Regions from separate parts of the Clostridium fermenticellae genome, predicted to be linked through region 1. Evidence: riboswitches for the same ligand, from Rfam matches in the RefSeq annotation. Region 1 holds a riboswitch; the other holds the start of a gene.
What was found. A riboswitch is a leader RNA that binds a small molecule or an ion and turns the genes downstream of it on or off. The one in region 1 is predicted to bind ZMP and ZTP.
Positions count from the first base shown of each region.

Region 2: linked by a shared signal. The riboswitch ahead of pflB (formate C-acetyltransferase) and the one ahead of D4Z93_RS09555 (folate family ECF transporter S component) in region 1 are both predicted to bind ZMP and ZTP.

Region 1 covers NZ_CP032416.1:2,042,854-2,053,323, reverse strand. Annotated here, with positions in the region: gene arsD (arsenite efflux transporter metallochaperone ArsD) at 1-229, shown strand, start outside; gene arsA (arsenical pump-driving ATPase) at 251-1,996, shown strand; gene arsB (ACR3 family arsenite efflux transporter) at 2,081-3,136, shown strand; gene sigZ (RNA polymerase sigma factor SigZ) at 3,328-3,894, shown strand; gene D4Z93_RS09570 (arsenite methyltransferase) at 4,049-4,816, shown strand; partial or broken gene D4Z93_RS13495 (arsenic resistance protein) at 4,961-5,216, shown strand; tRNA gene D4Z93_RS09560 (tRNA-Leu) at 6,698-6,784, opposite strand; gene D4Z93_RS09555 (folate family ECF transporter S component) at 6,974-7,576, opposite strand; THF riboswitch at 7,639-7,758, opposite strand; ZMP/ZTP riboswitch at 7,850-7,926, opposite strand; gene D4Z93_RS09550 (methyl-accepting chemotaxis protein) at 8,129-10,126, shown strand; gene D4Z93_RS09545 (amidase domain-containing protein) at 10,150-10,470, opposite strand, start outside.
Region 2 covers NZ_CP032416.1:2,209,377-2,219,846, reverse strand. Annotated here, with positions in the region: gene D4Z93_RS10315 (insulinase family protein) at 1-1,568, shown strand, start outside; gene D4Z93_RS10310 (RrF2 family transcriptional regulator) at 1,630-2,043, shown strand; gene pflA (pyruvate formate-lyase-activating protein) at 2,098-2,820, opposite strand; gene pflB (formate C-acetyltransferase) at 2,847-5,078, opposite strand; ZMP/ZTP riboswitch at 5,192-5,269, opposite strand; gene D4Z93_RS10295 (hypothetical protein) at 5,739-6,971, opposite strand; gene D4Z93_RS13510 (transposase) at 7,335-8,588, opposite strand; gene D4Z93_RS10285 (DUF134 domain-containing protein) at 8,934-9,380, shown strand; gene D4Z93_RS10280 (SH3 domain-containing protein) at 9,500-10,470, shown strand, end outside.

The DNA.
Region 1 (10,470 bases):
CAACCCGCAGGCTTTTGTTGATAACAAAGTTATCAATGAAATATTGAACAAAGATGGAGTAGATGTATTACCAGTTACTATAGTTGATGATGTTGTAGTAAAGACAAAGTCATATCCAACTAATGAAGAGTTTTGTAAGTTTCTTGAAATACCAGAAGATTATTTAAAAACAGGTATTAAGATTGAGCTTAAATCTAAAGATTGCGGATGCAAAGGTGGATGTTGTTAACTTAAGAAAAGAGGGATAACTATGGTAAAGACTTTTAATCTAGATAATATAGAATTAACTAAATATCTGTTCTTTACAGGTAAAGGCGGCGTAGGAAAGACATCAACGGCTTGTGCTACCGCAGTAAATTTAGCAGACCAAGGCAAGAAAATCATGCTTATAAGCACAGACCCAGCTTCAAATCTACAGGATGTTTTTAACACAGAATTAAATAATAAGGGAGTTGCAATTAAAGAAGTACCTAATTTAGTGGTAGCTAATTTTGACCCTGAAGAAGCTGCTAGAGAATATAGAGAGAGTGTTGTTGGGCCATATAGAGGAAAACTTCCAGAGGTAGTAATAAAAAATATGGAAGAACAGCTTTCTGGTTCTTGTACTGTGGAAATAGCAGCTTTTAATGAATTTTCTAGTTTTATAACTGATGAAAAAGCTGAGCAGGAGTTTGATCATATTATATTTGATACGGCTCCAACAGGACACACATTAAGAATGCTGCAGCTTCCATCAGCATGGAGTAATTTTATAAGTGAAAGTACTCATGGAGCATCCTGTTTAGGACAATTGGCAGGACTTGAAAGTAAAAAAGAAGTTTATAAAAATGCTGTAAAAACTTTATCAGATAAAGATAAAACTCTCCTAATACTTGTATCAAGACCGGAAAGCTCACCTTTAAAGGAAGCAGAAAGAGCATCAAAAGAATTACAAGATATAGGAGTAAATAATCAGATATTAGTTATTAATGGAGTTTTAAAAAGTCATGATGATAATCTTTCAGCTGCAATTTATACTAAGCAGCATAACGCTTTAAAGAATATCCCAGAAAATTTAAAGGTATTAGAAACTTACGAAATTCCACTAAGACCCTATAATGTAACAGGGCTTGAAAATGTAAGAGCTTTCTTAAAGGAAGATAACATTAAATATAATAATGAAGCTTTAAATACTGAGAAATTCCTAAATTTAAAAGATATTATTAATGATTTGTATAATACAGACAAAAAAGTAATCTTTACGATGGGAAAAGGTGGAGTTGGTAAAACTACTATAGCAGCAGCTATTGCTTTAGGCCTTGCTAGAAAAGGTAAAAAGGTACATTTGACTACTACAGATCCTGCAGCTCACTTGAATTTTGTTTTAGACGAAAGCTATGGTATTACATTGAGCCATATTGATGAAAAGAAAGAATTAGAAAAGTATAAGAAAGAAGTTTTAAGTAAAGTTGACGAAAACATGGGTGAGGAAGATATAGCTTATTTAGAAGAAGATTTAAGATCTCCTTGTACTCAAGAAATTGCTGTGTTTAGGGCTTTTGCAGAAATAGTTGAGAGATCAAAAAATGAAGTAGTTGTCATAGACACAGCACCAACAGGCCATACACTTTTACTTCTTGACTCTACTCAAAGTTATCACAGAGAGATACAGCGTTCACAGGGTGATATACCTGAATCAGTTAAAATGCTTTTACCTAGACTTAGGAATTCTAATGAAACAGAAACTATTATTGTAACTTTAGCTGAAACTACACCTGTATATGAAGCTATGAGATTAGAAGAGGATTTAAATAGGGCAGGAATCAATAGTAAATGGTGGGCTATAAATTCTAGCTTATTAGCAACGAATACCAGAAATGTAATTCTTAAGGCTAAAGCAAGTAATGAGATAACCTGGATAAATAAGGTAAATGAGATTTCTGATGGAAATTTTGCAGTTATTGAATGGAAACCAGAAGAAGTAAAAGGCGAAAGATTATTAGATTTGATTAATTAAAAAATAAATTCACTACAAAATTGAACTAAAAAACCTTTTGTAGTGAATTTTTATTAATGGTTAAAAATAAATAGGAGGTTTTTTATGAGTAGTAAATCATCAGGGTTATCATGGCTTGATCGTTATTTAACATTATGGATTTTTATTGCAATGGGTTTAGGAATATTTTTAGGATGGGCTTTGCCAGGAATATCCGATTCATTGTCAAAGTTGTCAATAGGTACAACATCTATTCCTATAGCTATAGGTCTTATTGTAATGATGTACCCACCACTTGCTAAGGTAAATTATAAGGAGATAGGAAAAGTATTTAAAAGTCCTAGAGTCTTAGCATTATCATTGATACAGAATTGGATTATAGGACCAGTATTAATGTTTGCCCTTGCAGTGTTATTCTTGAGAAACTACCCTCATTTCATGGTAGGGCTAATATTAATTGGACTGGCAAGGTGTATTGCAATGGTTATTGTATGGAATAGTTTAGCGGATGGAGATAACGAGTATGCAGCTGCACTTGTTGCCTTTAATTCTATATTCCAGGTTATATTCTTTTCAGTATTTGCATATGTGTTTATCACAGTATTACCAAAACTTATAGGATTGGAAGGTATGGCTGTACATGTTTCTATGGGAGAGGTAGCAACGTCAGTAGCTGTTTATCTTGGAATACCATTTGTTGGAGGCATGCTCACAAGGTTGATACTAGAGCCTAAAATGGGAACTGAGTGGTATACCAAAAAATTCGTACCAAAGATTAGCCCATTAGCATTAATAGCTTTACTATTCACTATTATAATCATGTTTATGTTTAAAGGTAAGTATATAATTGAGCTTCCAATGGATGTAGTAAGAATTGCAATCCCTTTAGTTATATACTTTTTAATAATGTTCTCTGTTTCTTTCTTTATAAGCTATAAGTCAGGAATAGATTATCATAGAACAGTTAGTTTATCCTTTACGGCAGCAAGCAATAACTTTGAACTTGCTATTGCAGTTGCAGTAGCAGTCTTTGGTATTCAGTCTCAAGAGGCATTTACTGCAGTTATAGGGCCGTTAATTGAAGTACCTGTTATGATCGCACTTGTAAATGTAGCTTTAAGATGGGGAAGAAAGTATTTTGGTTTAAAACAAGAAAAATAGAACCTAAAGTATGTTACTAGTTTAGAAGGAGTAACTGGAAATGCAGTAAAGAATATATTAATTAATAAAGGATTTAAGAAGGTTTATAATATATCAGGAGGACATAAAAATTATAAAGCACAAATTAGATAATTGTCTAAATAATTTATTTATGTGCTCATAAAATGCTGTAAGAAAGGTTGTTGCAATTTATGGAGGAAAACATAATATCAATTTGGAAGAACTTCAGAATTGAACTGTTATATTTTATTAAGACAAAAGTGAAAGATGAATATGCTGCAGAAGATATACTTCAAGAGGTTTTCATAAAGGTTTATAAGAGCATTGAGCAATTAGAAGATCCAAGTAAGCTTAAAGCATGGCTTTATAGAACTACCAATAATGCTATAATTGATTTTTACAGAAGAGGAAAGCAAAGCACACTAGAACTGGATGAACTAGAAGATGTACACGGAATTGAAGATGACACTGAAAATATGAATAAAGAGATTTCTGAATGTATCAAATCTATGCTAGATGAGTTACCTGATAAGTATAAAGAACCTTTAAAGCTATATGAATTTAATAGAATGAAACATAAAGAAATAGCTGAAAAGTTGAATATATCATTGTCGGAATCAAAAACAAGAATTCAAAGAGCTAGAATTAAATTAAAAGAAGTACTGATGGAATGCTGTGAATTTAAGCTTGATACTTATGGAAATATTATAGATTATAAAAAGAACAAAGAATATATATGTTCATATAATTGCAGATGATATTAAAATCTACAACAAAAAGTTGTAGATTTTTTTGCGACCAATTCTATATTGTTTTCGTCTTTATATATGAAAAATACAATTCGTAAATTTTAAGGAGGTATATCTATGTTAAATAAAAAAGAAGAAATAAGAGGTCATATACGTAAAAGGTATGCGGGAGATTGCTTTAAATGGTTCAAAAGGTTGTGGATGTGGATCAGGTTGTTGTGGAGGCAATGAAAATACTTTAGATTATAATCCAAAGTATATTGAGGAGGTATCAAGTAAAATTGGCTACACAGAAAGTGATCTTGCCAATGTACCAGAGGAAGCTAATATGGGATTAGGGTGTGGAAACCCTATTGCTATTGCAGAACTTAAAGAAGGAGAAGTAGTTCTTGACCTTGGAAGTGGGGGAGGATTTGATTGCTTTCTGGCAAGAAGGCAGGTAGGAAAAAGTGGATACGTAATTGGAGTAGATATGACACCAGAGATGGTTCAACTATCAAGAAAAAATGCTGAAAAAAGTAAGTATACTAATGTAGAATTTAGGTTAGGTGAAATTGAACACTTACCTGTTAATGATGCATCAATTGATATTATTATATCAAACTGTGTAATTAACTTATCTTTAGATAAGGAGCAAGTATTTAGGGAGGCCTATAGGGTTTTAAAATCCGGTGGAAGATTATCAATATCAGATGTTGTTGCTACAGCTAAAGTACCGGAAAATATAAAACAGGATTGGGCTATGATATCTGGTTGTATGGGAGGAGCTGAATACGTTGATGATTTAAAAAATATGTTGGAGAAGGTAGGATTTAAAGATATACGAATGATACCTAAAGATAACAGTAGACAAATTATTAAATCATGGGCACCAAATACAAACATTGAGGACTATGTAGCTTCTTTTATAATTGAAGCTGAAAAAGAATAGAAATGTATGGATATCACCCTCTAGAATAAGAATTAAGGAATTTAACTAAATTAGTAGATTTGTAAGATTGGAAAAATAAAAGTCATCAGATAATGGATAGCTTTTATTTTTTACAATGATATAAGATAAATTTATCTTAATCCTTTATCTTTCTTTATAAGCCATAAGTCAAGCAATAGATTATCACAGAACAGTAACTCTTTCTTTCACTGCAGCTAGTAATAATTTTGAACTTGCCATAGCTGTTGCTATTGCAGTATTTGGAATTGAATCAAAAGAGGCGTTTACTGCAGTCATAGTTCCACTTATTGAGGTGCCAGTAATGATAGCCCTTGTTAATATAACTTTGGCATGGGGCAGAAAATATTTTAACTATAAAAAGAACACAGAAATTGAATAATTAAAGTAAATATTAATAAGGTCAGCTTGTGCTGGCCTTTTTTTAATTTAATAAATTATATAATAACGGTTAATAAATATAAGAAATAGTTATAGTAGAAATTTTTGCTTTTATAGTATATGAAAAGATAATTATATCATGGAGCATCCAATGTTAAACCTATTAGATATAAAACAATACTCAGTTCAGAATATTTGTGAATTATAAAGTAATCCGTATATGAACAATAGGGCTAAGAAAGCCTATTAACTACTTCCTATCTATCACATCATCATGTAAAAGAAATACACCACAAAATTTTAAATGTCAAAGTGTTCATTCTTCGCAGCTCTGCTGCATTGACATTTAAAAAAGGATGCGGTTTATGTAGTGATGAATTTTGAATTGAGGTTGATATAGTAATTTCCAGCAGCTTTGTTCATGTCCTGATAAGGGCTTGAATAAAGTGGATTCCCCTGGGGTTGTATACCCTAAAGGGCTGCGGTGGACGTTTATGAAAATTTATTAATAACATAAACTTTGAGCGTAGAAGTAAGACCCAAGAGGAATACCACGCAGTTTCATGCAAACAGGCACTTTTTTTAGATTTAATACAGAAGCACTTTAAACTATAAACATAAAAAATATAGAGATGTTAAGCAGTTGTGATATATATAGAATCAGTATGATTATTATAGTATATGATAATGATGTTTATATTTTAGGGATAAAAATAAATAGAATAAATAAGCAAAATATGTATTCAAAAATATACATTAAATTATTGAAGTAAAAGTAAGTGCATGAATGTTTTGTATTGAAGGGTGAAGTAATAAGAGAAATACCTAATAATCTATGTGGAGAAATTCTTGGAGAGATGAGAAACTTACTATTTTTTTACTTTGAACTAGCTATTTTTTTGAACGTAAGGAGTGCAGCTTAGGACCCTAAAGGAATACTTAAGGCTTGCAGAGCTGCAGCGCGAGTGGAGAGAAAAATAGTAGCTTGTTCAAAGTTTCTTTGCGACCAGAGAGAGCCTATTATAAGACCCGCAGAGATTTGCTACCTGTGTTTGGGGTGGAGCAGCCCAATATATTTAATCGACTATATAGTAGCTTTTATTCTGAGTGAGCGAAGAGTTAAAGCTACTATATGGTTTCATTTTGATTAATATCTAATAATGTATTATTTAAAGCTGGAATAAGAATTAATTGGAAAGCTCACTCTAAAAGATTTGAAGTAAAAAAGTATTTTGCGATATAGAAAGTGACAAGTTAGTTCTAATATATAGCGTGGCTCATAGGCTTATGGAAACTGTGAATTTTTGAAACTAAAAGATATAAAAATAATAGCTCCTAAGAATTTGAAACACGAGAAATTTTATTTTTTATATTATTTAATGCTTATAAGGCCTAATTTGTATGTTAGCAAAATGTTAGCAAATGCATGAAAAAGACTCTTTGGATTATTCATCCAAAGAGCCTTTAACCGTTGATATAACTTGGTGCCGAAGGCGGGACTTGAACCCGCATGTTGTTACCAACGACGGATTTTGAGTCCGTTGCGTCTGCCAATTCCACCACTTCGGCAAGGAACGTATATATAATATCATATGAGTTTAAGTTAGTCAAGCAGAAATTAATAACCCCAGAGGTTTAGCTTAGAAGTTTAACAAGGCTCAAAGCAGCTGCCACAATTTCATCAAGTCATAGAGAAAATTTCAAGGTCTTCTTTGCTTAAAAAGGTTCTTCCTTCGAAACCATATAGAAACGAAAAGATTAAACCAGCGGTATGTATTTATTTTTTTGCTCTGGAATGATGCCTTGATGCGCAAGGACAGGAAGGAAGATCTGCAGCAGTACAATAAGCATTATTACTTCAATTGGGAGCATGATTGTATTCTTTATCAGACTCTTTATAAAAAAGTAGTAATATCCTTTTCCAAATAGCATACTGCTCCAAATACATCCTAATCCGACGTGAATGCCAAAATCAATGATAAACTTGCAAAGAAATACCCGTAATACTGAAATTTTGCACCTGTAGAGAAATATCCCGTAAATAAAGAATTCAAGCATGGATGATAAAGTATACCCCGGGAAAAAAACAGTGGTAGGAATAAGCAAGTAGCCGATTAAATCATATGCCAATCCAGCGGATAAACCGATAACAGGGCCGAAAATCATAGATCCGAGAGCAAGCGCTAAAAAAACGGTGGTAATGCGAAGATTTATACCCACCGGGATATAAAGCGAGCTCAGGATTGTACTGAGAGCTATGGTCAATCCAGCGAAAACAAGTGAGCGCAGGTTTCGAAACTCGGAACAAGCTGCAATCCAGTATTTTGGCGTGAAGATTGAATAAGTGTTGCTTTTTAACATGTAAAAACCTCCTTGAATATGGCAAGATTCAATGCCACATAAAGGAGGAATTTCCTATATGCAGCAGCGGGATGCGATAATTGTACGGTAACTTTCGTATTGGTTTATGTTAACGAAATGTTTCCGTCCCGAGATCAACTCCCCGTTTCTCGGGCACATAACCCACAATTATCTACTCTGCCATTTTTATTATTTGTAATGTGATACGAAATCAAATGATAGCTGACGAAATTCCTTCTTCCTGTTATATAGTGTAAAAAAGCCAACTATCCAGGCGGTTGCCCAGACGGTCGGCTTTTTCTGTCATACTCCCTTGTGGTACTCCACATCCGTCAGTCATATGACTTCTAGGATAAATAATAAGCGTTTTGTAACCTTTTGTCAAGGAAGCTGGAATAACTTCATCAAATCTATTTATAATTTTCTAATATTTAATATGCTTTATTATTTAATATTAGATATTTTTATAAAATTGCTAAAATATGTTGATTTGTGTAAATTTATGATTTATTATAATGGTATATTAAGAAATAACAGGGGGAGTAAATTAAAATGGATTTTAAAAATTCTAAATTAAATAGTATTCGTACTAAATTAGTCATAAGTTTAATACTAATTTGTGTAATCCCATTACTAATATCCGGATTTATATCATACTCTAAGTCAAAATCAATACTTAATCAGAAATTAATACTTACAACTACCCAAACAATTGATGAAATAGATGATGGTTTGTCCAATTACTTAGATATTTTTTCAAAATTAGTTTCCATATCGGCTGCAAATCCCGGTATTATAAATTATGATACTAGTAATGACAATGATGCCTTGTCTTATGCATTAAAAAATATGAAAGAAAGCGACAAAGATACTTTTCAAGTTTATTACGGAACTGCCTCTCACAAATTTGGATCATATCCTTATGCACACCCAGATGGATTTGATGCAACTACACGAGACTGGTATAAAGACGCATTAAAAAATAAAGGTAAAGTTATTATAAGTCCGCCATACATAGATGCTGCAACAAAAAATAATATAATTACGCTTTCACAGACGGTAGAAAAAGATGGACAGGTTGTAGGTGTTCTGGCACTAGACTGTTCTCTAAAAACGTTATCGCAAGAAATTTCATCAAAAAAAGTTGGCAATTCAGGATCTGTTTTTCTTGTTGATTCTACGGGTAAAGCAATAGCCAGTCCAGAAAAAAATCTTATTAATACTAATATATCCTCAAAATTGACTTTCTGGAGTAAGGCAAAATCAGAGGACAGCGGATTTGTCAATTATACTTATAATGGCGTAAAAAAGTTTGGAGCATTTACAACAAATAAATTAACCGGGTGGAAAGTAATCGCCACTTTAAATGATAGTGAACTTTCCAAAGATACAAAGTCCATATTGCAGATAACTTTATTAATGATATTAATAATGGCACTGGCTGCAGCAGCTTTATCTTTTACATTAAGTAAAGGTATATCTGATAATATAAATAACTTTAAAAAAGCATTCTCCAAAGCTTCAAAGGGAGATTTGACAGTATCAGTAACTGCTTCAACAAAAGATGAATTTAAAGATCTGTCTGAATCATTTAATACTATGCTTAAAAATGTATCTGATCTTATGAACAATGTCACAAAATCTTCAGAAACAGTATTGCAAACTTCTTTAAGCCTGGCAAATATGTCCGGCGAAGTAACCTCATCTGTAACTGAAGTATCAAAAGCTATAGAAGAAGTTTCTATGGGTGCAACTAAGCAGGCGGAGAATGCCCAGACAGGTGCAGCTGAAATGAATTCACTGTCAAATAAACTGGATGAGATAAGTAATAATTCAAACGAAATTGATAAAATTTCAAGGGATACCAAAGAACTTGGATCAACAGGTCTTTCTATGATAGACACTTTGATAGAAAAATCCAATGGAACCAAAGAATCCACTAATGCAGTCAATAAAGTAATTTTTGATATGAACGAAAGTGCTAAACAAATAAATGTTATATCAGAAACGATAACTGATATAACGGAACAAACGAATTTATTATCTCTGAATGCGGGTATAGAATCTGCACGTGCCGGTGAAGCAGGAAAAGGATTTGCTGTAGTAGCAGAAGAAATAAGAGTTCTTGCCGAGCAGTCTCAAAACTCTGCAAAGGAAATAAAGGATATTATAGCAGCTATACAGAAAAAATCTGAAACAGCTGTAGATGCCATTAATTCAACTGAAATAGCGGTAAATGAACAGTATAAGGCAGTAAATAAAACCCAGGAGATATTTAATGAGATACTTAAATCAATTGAAATAATGATAGGTAGAGTTGATTCTGTAAAGAAATCCATTATTGATGTGAATGATAATAAACAATCTACATTAGCTGAAATTGAAGATATCTCATCCATATCTGAAGAAACAGCCTCGGCTTCCGAAGAAGTTACTGCATCCAGCGAAGAAATATCTGCAACTATGCAGGAATTTACAAGACATTCGGAGCAGCTTAAAACTTTAGCAGAGGAACTTAAAGATGAGATAAGTCAATTTAAAATTAATTAACTCTTATATATTGTATACGGTATCTAAAGAATAATTTTTATAAAAAATGTTTCCACTGCCCACTTTTTCATATAAGGGATATTTAAAACGTTTGGTGTATGCTGGGCTATAAGCGGAATACCATAATCGTCAAAAGAAGTTATGATAGCAGAATGAGATATATTTCCTTGTGAATCTTTAAAAAATATTATATCACCAATCTCAAGGGTTTTGATATCAGAAACTTCTTTTCCTTTAATTCCATATAAATTTTTTACATAATTATTTTTTAGGTACCAATAAAGTGAATTTGCGACTGCCCATGAAACGGACCATTTGTCAAGTGAATTATTTTTGGAGTTTTT
Region 2 (10,470 bases), 170 kb from region 1:
AACCTGAACTTGAGGAAAAAAATCAGATTGAGCTTAAAGAGAAATTAGCTAAATATAAGGAATCTATGTCTGAAAGTCAATTAAAGAACCTGATAAATGACACAAAAAAATTGAGAAAGTGGCAGGAAGCACCGGTATCTAGTAATAAATTAAAAACTATACCTTCATTATCACTTTCAGATATAAATAAAAAGGTTAAAGAATATAAAACTATTGAAAAAGATGATGCAGAAGTTAAAATTTTAGAACATCCAATAGATACAAATGGTGTTGATATTATAACCATGTATTTTGATACGACTACAGTTCCTCAGGATAAACTTGGATATATATGTTTATTGAAAAATATCCTGGGGAATATAGGCACAAATAATTATTCAGCGGAAAAATTAGAGGAGCAAAATATGATAAATGGTAATATGGAATTCTACATCAATTGTATTCCTAAAAATGGAGATAATAATTCATACTCACCTAAATTCTCTGCACAAGTATCAACAACAAAAGATAATTTATCATCATCACTTAATTTGTTAAAAGAAATTGTATTAAATTCTAATTTGAATGACAAATATAGATTGAGAGAAGTAATAAAAAATATAAAACTTAGTATTGAGGAATCGATGTTATATTCTGGAGACACAGTTGGGGCTCTAAAGGTACAATCCTATATGTCTGAGTATGGTAAATATAAAAATTATAATAATTATGGTATTTATCCTTTTATATGTGACCTGGATAAAAACTTTGAGAGTAAAAGTGATGAAATTGTTAATAATCTTAAAGAGGTTAAAGAAGAGATATTTAATAAAGATGGAATGATAGTAAGTTTTATCGGAGATGATGATGACTATAAAAGTTTTTCACAGCATAAATTCTATGGAATTTTATCTATATTTTCAGATAGAAAATTACCGACATATAAATATAAATTTAATAATTCAACAATAAACGAAGGAATTATTATACCTTCAAAAGTTCAATATGTATTTAAGGGTGGTGAACTTCAGAAATCCCAGTGTATGCAAAATGGTAAATATGAGGTACTGCAGAACATAATAAATAGTTATCTCTGGGATAATATAAGAATTAAAGGAGGAGCTTATGGAGCTGCATCGAGTATGAATAATGGTACAATATTATTTTATTCATATAGAGATCCTAATTTAAATGAAACTCTGGATGTTTTTGATAAAATACCGAATTACTTAAGAAAATTTAATGTAAGTGACAGGCAGATGAATAATTATATAATAAGTGCGGCTTCAAATATTGACAACAGATATAACTCGGCAAGTTCAGTTATAGGACCTGCAGGAGATGGAATTGTGGCAGATGAATTATATTTAAAAGGAGTAAGTCAAGCAGATCTTCAAAAACAGAGAGATGAATTAATATCCACTAAAAAGGAAGATATAATGGAGTTTGCAGATGTTATAGATAAGATATTAGAACAAAATTATATATGCGCTGTAGGTGAAAGTTCTAAAATAATTGAAAGTAATAGCAAGTTCAATGAGGTGAAGAGATTGCCTGATTTTTCCGTTGACAAAAACGATGAATGGTAATATATTATAAAAAGTATACTCATAAGGTATACTTTTGCAACCATATGTGAGGAGAAAATATATGAGAATAACACAGGAAGCAGACTATGCATTAAGAGTTGTATTGTACTTGACAAAGCTCGGATATGGGAATAGGGCAGATGCATCTAAAATTTCAGATAGTGAAAAAATTCCGTTAAGATTTTTATTAAAACTTCTGAGAAAACTTATAGCTTCAGAAATAATAATATCATATAGAGGAAAAAATGGTGGTTATTCATTAAAAAAATTGCCAAAAAATATTTCAGTTAAAGATGTCATAGAATCAATAGATGGATCCATTAGTTTAAACAGATGTGTCTTTGATCCAGAATATTGTTCGGCTAATAGATCTAAAACATGTGAACTTCATTTGGTTTTGGAAAAAGTAAATAATGAACTCAAAGAAAGACTTGGAAATATTAATTTTGAAGATATAAAAAATGGAATATGTTAGATGCAAAAATCCGTAAAACATCCACCTAAAGTTTCTTAAGGTGGATGATATTTTTTAGATATTTAGTTTTGAGATTACATACTTTTCAAATTCAAGTGAGGCTTCTTTATCCATGTTTTCTACTCCCTCAAGTTTATAACTGATGTTTAAATTTTTGTATTTGTTAAGTCCAAGTGTATGATAGGGCAGAATTTCAAATTTTTGAACTTTAGACAAATCAATGTGTTCTTTTATGAAGCATAATAGCTTATCCATACATTCATAGCTGTCTGTTATGCCAGGTAGTATAACATGTCTTAACCATATTTTGGAATTTGAGTTGTTTAATGCGTCTGCAAAGCTTAAGAATTCATTACTATTTCTTCCGGTTAAAGTCCTGTAGCCATCATCATCTGTACTTTTTATGTCAAGTAAAACAAGATCTGTATACTTTAAAATCTCGTCATACATTCCAATACCAAAGCCAGCTGTATCAATCGCTGTGTGTATATTAGATGCTTTACACAATTTTAAAAATTCAATTAAAAATTCAGGCTGCATGAGAGGTTCACCGCCAGAGCAGGTTACTCCACCGTCAGATTTTTCAAAATAAACTTTAAATCTTTCAATCTTTTTTAAAAGACTATGTGCGGTCATTTGAGTTCCTGAATTTAGTTGCCAGGTTTCAGGGTTATGGCAGAAAGCACACCTAATACTGCAGCCCTGAAAAAATACAACCACGCGTATTCCAGGTCCATCAACTAATCCCATTGTTTCTATAGAATGAATATTTCCCATATAAAATCCTCCCAAATAATTATAAATTAAATTCTCTCGTGGAAGGTTCTGTGTATTACTTCAAGCTGCTGCTCTTTTGTTAATTTTATAAAGTGAACAGCATAACCTGAAACTCTTATTGTAAGCGTTGGATACTTTTCTGGATTTTCTACTGCATCTAATAATGTTTCCTTATTCATTACATTGACATTTAGGTGATGGGCACCCTTATAAAAATATCCATCTAAGATAGCTGAAAGATTATTTATTCTGTTTTCTTTATCTTTTCCAAGTGCAGCTGGTACTATGGAAAAAGTATTGGATACACCATCCTGACATATTGATCGATATGGTATTTTTGCCACGGAATTTAATGATGCAAGGGCTCCATTTTTATCTCTTCCATGCATTGGATTAGCACCTGGAGCAAAAGGTTCTCCATCTTTTCTGCCATCAGGTGTTGTTCCTGTCTTTTTACCATACATTACATTTGATGTAATTGTAAGGGCAGAAAGAGTATGCTCTGCATTTCTGTATGTTTTATTCTTTCTAAGTTCATCTATAAATTTGCTTACTATTTCAACAGCTATATCGTCTACTCTGTCATCATCATTTCCATACTTAGGAAAGTCTCCCTGAACTTCAAAGTCAATTGCAATTCCATCTTCATTTCTTATAGGTTTTACTTTTGCATATTTTATTGCACTTAGTGAATCTGCTGCAACTGAAAGCCCTGCTACGCCGCATGCAAGAAATCTGTGTACGTCTGTATCATGCAGAGCCATGAGTCCTGCTTCATATGCATATTTGTCATGCATATAATGGATTACGTTAAGAGTATTTACATAGAGATTTGCAACATATTTCAGCACTTTGAAGTAGTTATCTTTAACTTCTCTGTAGTTTAAAAATTCTCCATCTAATTTCTTTATGTGAGGAACTACTTTTTCAAATTTTTTCTCATCAATTCCGGCATTTATTGCGTATAGTAATGACTTGGCGAGATTAGATCTTGCACCGAAAAACTGCATTTGTTTGCCTATCTGCATTGCAGATACACAACAGGCTATTCCATAATCGTCACCGTAAATTGGTCTCATTATATCGTCGTTTTCATACTGAATTGCATCAGTTTTTATTGACATTTTTGAACAATAACTTTTAAAGGTTTTAGGCAGATTTTGTGCCCAAAGCACTGTCATATTTGGTTCTGGAGCCGGTCCTAAATTTGTAAGGGTGTGAAGAAATCTAAAAGAGGTTTTTGTAACTAAAGTTCTGCCATCTATCCCCATACCACCTATTGCTTCAGTAACCCAGTTTGGATCTCCGGCAAATAGTTCATTGTATTCAGGAGTTCTAAGGTGTCTTTCAAGCCTTAATTTTATTACGAATTGGTCAATTAACTCCTGTGCCTCACTTTCAGTTATTATTCCAAGCTTTAGATCTTTCTCAATGTAGACATCTAGAAATGTTGAAACTCTTCCAAGGGACATGGCTGCTCCATTATTTTCTTTTATGCCTGCGAGGTATCCTAGATAAGTAAATTGGACAGCTTCTCTTGCATTAGATGCTGGGTCTGAGATATCAATGCCATATTTTTGTGCCATGCTTTTGATTTTCTTTAAAGCTTTAATTTGTTCAGAAACTTCTTCTCTTTGTCTTATTAAATCTTCGAGCATTTCTCCCTTTAATGTTTTTAAATCTCTTTGCTTTTCCTCAATTAAGAAGTCTATTCCATATAGTGCTATTCTTCTAAAGTCACCTATGATTCTGCCCCTTCCATATGCATCGGGAAGGCCTGTTAATAGTCCCACATGTCTTGCTATTCTCATTTCTTCTGTGTAAGCATCAAATACACCTTCATTGTGAGTTTTTCTATAGTTTGAGAATATTTCTTCCATTTCTTTGTCGATTTTGTATCCATAAGCATCAAGAGCTTGTTTTGCCATTCTTATGCCTCCAAATGGATTTACCATTCTTTTTAAAGGTGCATCTGTTTGAAGACCCAATATAGTTTCATTTTTTTTATCTATATATCCAGGGGCAAAGTTGTCTATACCTGATACTGTTTTTGTATCTACATCGAATACTCCACCTTTTTTTATTTCCTCTAGTATTAGGTTTTCACACTTTTGCCATAGACCTTTAGTTTTGGATGAAGCAGGTACCAGGAAATTTTCATCTCCAGTATATGGTGTATAATTCTTCTGTATAAAATTTTGGACATTGACAGATTCTGACCAAATTCCTTGATTAAAATCATTCCATTCTTTTTTCATAAAAGCATCCTCCCTTAAAACTATAGATATTTTTTACTAACATGATTTATAAAATTTGAATATGCATATTTCAAAATGTTGTTTAATATATTAAACAAAAAGACCGCCCGGGCTACTATTGCCCAGGCGGTCGGCTGCTAAAAATCGTACTCCCTGTGGTTATTCCACTTCCGCCGGTTATACGACTTTTTAAAATTCAATTTTAAGTACAAGCTAAAAATATCATAATTTAAAACCAATGTCAATACATAGTTTTAAATTATGATATAATGAAAAAATGTATAATAATTTTTACTTTTCAACTGGAGCAGAGATAGATCATGATATGTTAAAATTGAATAAAAATCTAGAATAAAATAGGTTTTTGAGTAAATGTAGAGACAATGTAAATTAATATTTGAAATATTCAAGATTTTATTTATAAAATTATTGTGATATGATTTCCATATCTTGACTCAATTTCTATAAATTTTAAACCTCTATACTTTTTTAAGATATCACAAAAAAATGAGTAATAACAGGATACTTATTGATGATGTACAAAATATGATATGTATAGGTACTGTTACTGAAGGCAAGGAGGCACTTCAGTATAACAGATAACTTATAAATTATTTTATATAAAGATTTTTATATTTCAATTTTATTAAAAAAATTATCTTACTGAAATTTGGATGCAAAATTTTTCACTTTTATCCATGCTGATTTTGTTTTTTGAAAATCTTCATAATGCTTTTTTACATTAGATGCATATAAATTAAGTTCAGAAAGTATGTTTAAAAATCGTTTGTCCTTAAAGTAATGGCAAATTTTAGGAACAACTTCATAAAGATTTTTTCGTATTATGTCTATAGTAATTTGATAGTTTTCCCTATTTGTAATATAAAGTAAAAGAGGCTTGTATCTTATCCAGCCAATGGAAGCAAGTAAAAATCTTGTTGCAATACTATCTGTATTTGGGATGACAGCGTGCAATTTATTTGGCAGTATACCTTTTAGTATATGCTGGTATTTAGAAAAACCATCATGAAAAGTATAATAGGGTACTTTCTTTACAGTGCATTTACTTAGGCAAGTACTCATAAATGTATCTTCACCTCTAGCGCCTGGTGGATTATAAAAAGGATATAGCTTATCTAATTCTTTTAGATTGAAACATAAATTTGAACCGGAAATAAATTTCATTCCATTTATTGCTTTAACGTTTTCTGTTGAATTTTTATTTATAACTTTAGGATCAGCATATGTAATTCCTCCATTGATCATCTTTTCTTTAATAGAATTCCAATTTATTATATCATTGCTAATTGATTTTATAAATATTTTAAAATCATTTTCTGTAAAGCTGCTGGTGAATTTTATAACTGGGATCGGAGAAATATATCCACACTGATAACCATAGGTTATATTTGAGTTTTTTATACTATTTATATGTGCTGATAATATATCTTGTCCTTTCCAAACTAACTCATTATTTATTTCTATAGGAGCTACAGGATATTCGTCATCGTCAATAAAAATTAAACAGTCCATCTTATACTTTATAGCAAAGTATAAAATTGTATTTCTTTTCATTGCATATCCTTCGCCAAATATAAGATTAGCCTCATCTAATGTTACTATATTATGTTCGGTCAGGTAATTAATTTCTTCTGATATTTTGTACTTGTCTATATAACATATTGAGTTGACTATATCAAGGACATTTTTGTCAGTTATAATATAGTCATTTATGTTTGTCTTTGTATACCCAAGATCAAAATTGACAAATAAATTTACATTAACCTTTTCACAACTAATTTGAGACTCATTTAAACTTTCGATATACGTTTTTACCAGACTTTTAAAGCTTTTACGCCCGGTAACAAATCCAATGCCTAAATTAATTTTCATAATCAAGTCCTTCCTTTCAAATAAATATTTATAAATTGTATACAGAATTATAATTTTTTAGAATATTTTAGATTATAGAATGTAGAGCCCTAAACTCCATAATAGAATAAGAAAAATTTGATAAGATTAAATAGTATACTATCTTTATTATATCATATGAGTTTTTACATTCAAATATATCATATGATTTTGCAGAGATTTAGCACCTAAATTCCAGTAAAAATTTTGTTTTTACTGGAATTGTATCCAATTACATTTATTTAAAGGGCTGGTAAGCCCGGAGACCGTTAGGTCGAAAAAATAATTATAATACCTCTTTACCCCGATAAATTTATATAATCAATTTCCAGTTTTAATTTTGAATTATGTCTTTCCAAATATAGGGTTATTCCAATTATTTTCTATAGTAAATCTTTCATCTTTTATATCTTCAATAATATCCATTTGAAGCATATTCTTTTCTCTAAAACCCCTTATACACCTAAAAAAGTATAACTGCATTAAATTAAATGCTATTATTATAAACATTAAAACTGTTTCTACGCCCGTAGGGCTATGAAGAAAACAGTGATCTAAATGCCATTCCGTCTTCAGTTGATGAAATATATTATTTTCAATGTCCCATCTTTTATGCATTATCTTCCACAGGCTTTCTACTGATGTAAATTTATCTGTTGTTATGATCCATCCTTCTTTAATCTCTATTCTGTCTCCAGTATGAATTTCTTCCACAAACCTCAAGAACCTTACTTTTATATCCTTATCAGACATTTCAAAATTATCATCTTCCCATGCCTTAATCTTTGTGTAGATATTTGTATTTTTTCTTACAATCCAGTTCTTATCTGCCTCACGGCATTTAAATAAAGCTAATGCGTCTTTTACAATGTGAAGACGTTCATCTTTTACTCTAACTACAGCATTCATTCCTATAGAGAGTACTTCTTTTATCCATGTAGCATTACAATACAAAGCATCAGCTACAATGATATCCGCAAAGTGATGATATTTTTTATACAGCTTTTTAATTAAACGTTTGCCGGCAGTAATTTCTCCTTCATCTTTACCTGAACTATCTTTTTGGGGTTCAAGCATTTCCTGATCTAAAACAATATGTGGATCACAACCAACCATTGCACAAACTACTGATCTGTGAAAATGATGCGTTATACCATTTTTATCAACCCTTGTAAGGCAGTTGTTACAAGATTTTTTAATACTGTCAAATAGTTCTACACCATCTATGGCAGCTACCTTTAAACCATCTATAGTACCATTTCTAAATACTTTATTCTTCGCAGTAGTTTTTATTATGTGCTTGTTGATATTTTTTAAGCCATCAAGATCAAAATCATTCAAGAAACGCCTAACGGCGTCAATGCGTAGCATTTTAGTATTTTTAGGTAATACCTTTTTAAATTTATTCTTTTCAATCCAATGTTCTAATCTATTGAAACTTCTTATTTGAAGCATGAATCCAAATAATACTACGAAAGCTATTGTTGAAACTTTTGCTGGAGATTTTATTATTTTATTTTTTAAACTATTGATTTTTTCACCTATATCATATACCCTGTTAATATAAGTGAGTAGCTGTTTCAAATAACTTTTACTCATTTTATCAGCATCCTTTTATTTTTAGTTTTTAGCAAAACCATTATAAAAAGGATGCTTTTATTATGCAAATTTTTTCCGTATAATTTCCAGTAAAAATCGGAATCTATTAATTCTACTGTAAATATTCATAAGGCTTTATAATTCAAAGGACTATTGTCCTAAAAATTTTTTAAGTGCTAAACTTCTGTGATTTTGTGATTTCCGGTTTACAGAAATTATATATTCATTTGTATTATGTAGATAGGTTTATTTTATATGAATTTTAGTTTATATTTATTTTTGTTAGGTCATTCTATTTTTATGTGTGGTAAAATTATTTAAATGGATATTTAAGGAGGAGTAAGAATGCCCAGACCAACTAAGTTTAGAAGAGTTGAATTTTTACCAAAGTATAATTATTTTATTCCTTTAGGAAAGAAAAAGTGTGAGCTTGAGGAAGTTGTCTTAAAGATAGAAGAGCTTGAGGCTATCAGACTTAAAGATATAGAGGAATTAAAACAGGAAGAGTGTGCAGAAAAGATGCATGTATCAAGGCAAACATTTCAAAATATTATAGATGATGCAAGAAAAAAGGTTGCAATAGCATTAACTCAAGGTAAGGCTATTAAGATTGCAGGGGGAAACTATACAACTAATTTCTGTAAGTTTAAGTGTGTGAACTGCGGCAAGGTTTATGAAATAAATTGTGAACATGATAAAGCTAGCTGTCCTAAATGTGGTTCTAAAAATGTTATGTGTGGTAAAAAGGCTGAATTTTGCAGTAAACGGTGCAAAGGTAAAAATAATTGGTAAGAACTTTGTATAACTTTCATAAACTGCATAATTATAACTTTTATGATTTTAGGCTTTATAGAGTGACAACTTATATGATAAAATGTTAAGTAATATGTTAAAAGTAAGGAGGATAGGTATTGAAGAAAGATATTAAACAAACCATAAAAACATTATCTATAGCAGTATTTATTTTAGGTATTTATTCTGCCGGAAGTATTCCTTTTAATAAATATATTCCAGAAAATAAAGTTTACGCCGAAAATAAAGCTGCTCAATCAATTGAGACAAAGGTTAATGGATCTGCTGATATACTATATACACCTTCGGGGTCAAGTAAAACTGTAAAGTGGGTAAAGGATAGTTTAGTAACATTATTAAATAAAGAAGGAAATTGTTATTATATTGAGTATAATAGTAATAAGGGAAAAATCAGGGGATATATAGATCAAAACTATGTATCTTTAAATTCTAGTGATGCAGTAACAACAGTTGATTATAGTCAAAGTTTACAGGTAGGATGTTCCTCTAGTGGGACTAAAGTATATTCTGGGCCTGGAGATGATTATGAAAATAACGATAAAATAAATAATAAGACAGTAAAGGTTTTATCTAAACAGGGTGATTGGTATTTTATCGAATATACATATAATTCTGGTGGACTGAGGAGAGGATATGTTAAATTAGAAGATATTACACTTGGTTCATCGTCTAAAAATTCACAAACCAATGTTAAAGCTCCAGATGATACATCAGATTTAAATGTAAATATAAAAAGATTTCTTGATACAGCACGTTCGGAAATAGGAGCATTAGCAAGCGGGAATGATGGAAATACAGTTAAATATGGAGAATGGTATGGAACAAATAATATTCCATGGTCTTCAACTTTTATTAGTTGGGTTTCTTATAATTCAGGACTTGGGAGTGAATTCCCAAAAACTTCGTCTTATTCTGATTCGATGAATTGGTTTAATGAAAAAGGTTTATTTGGAAGTATTCCTAAGATAGGATCAATTGTATATTTTGAAAACAATGGTTTACACTTTGCTGGAATAGTTGAAGCAGTAGGAAATGATGGAACTTTGACAATTATACAAGGAGATTATTT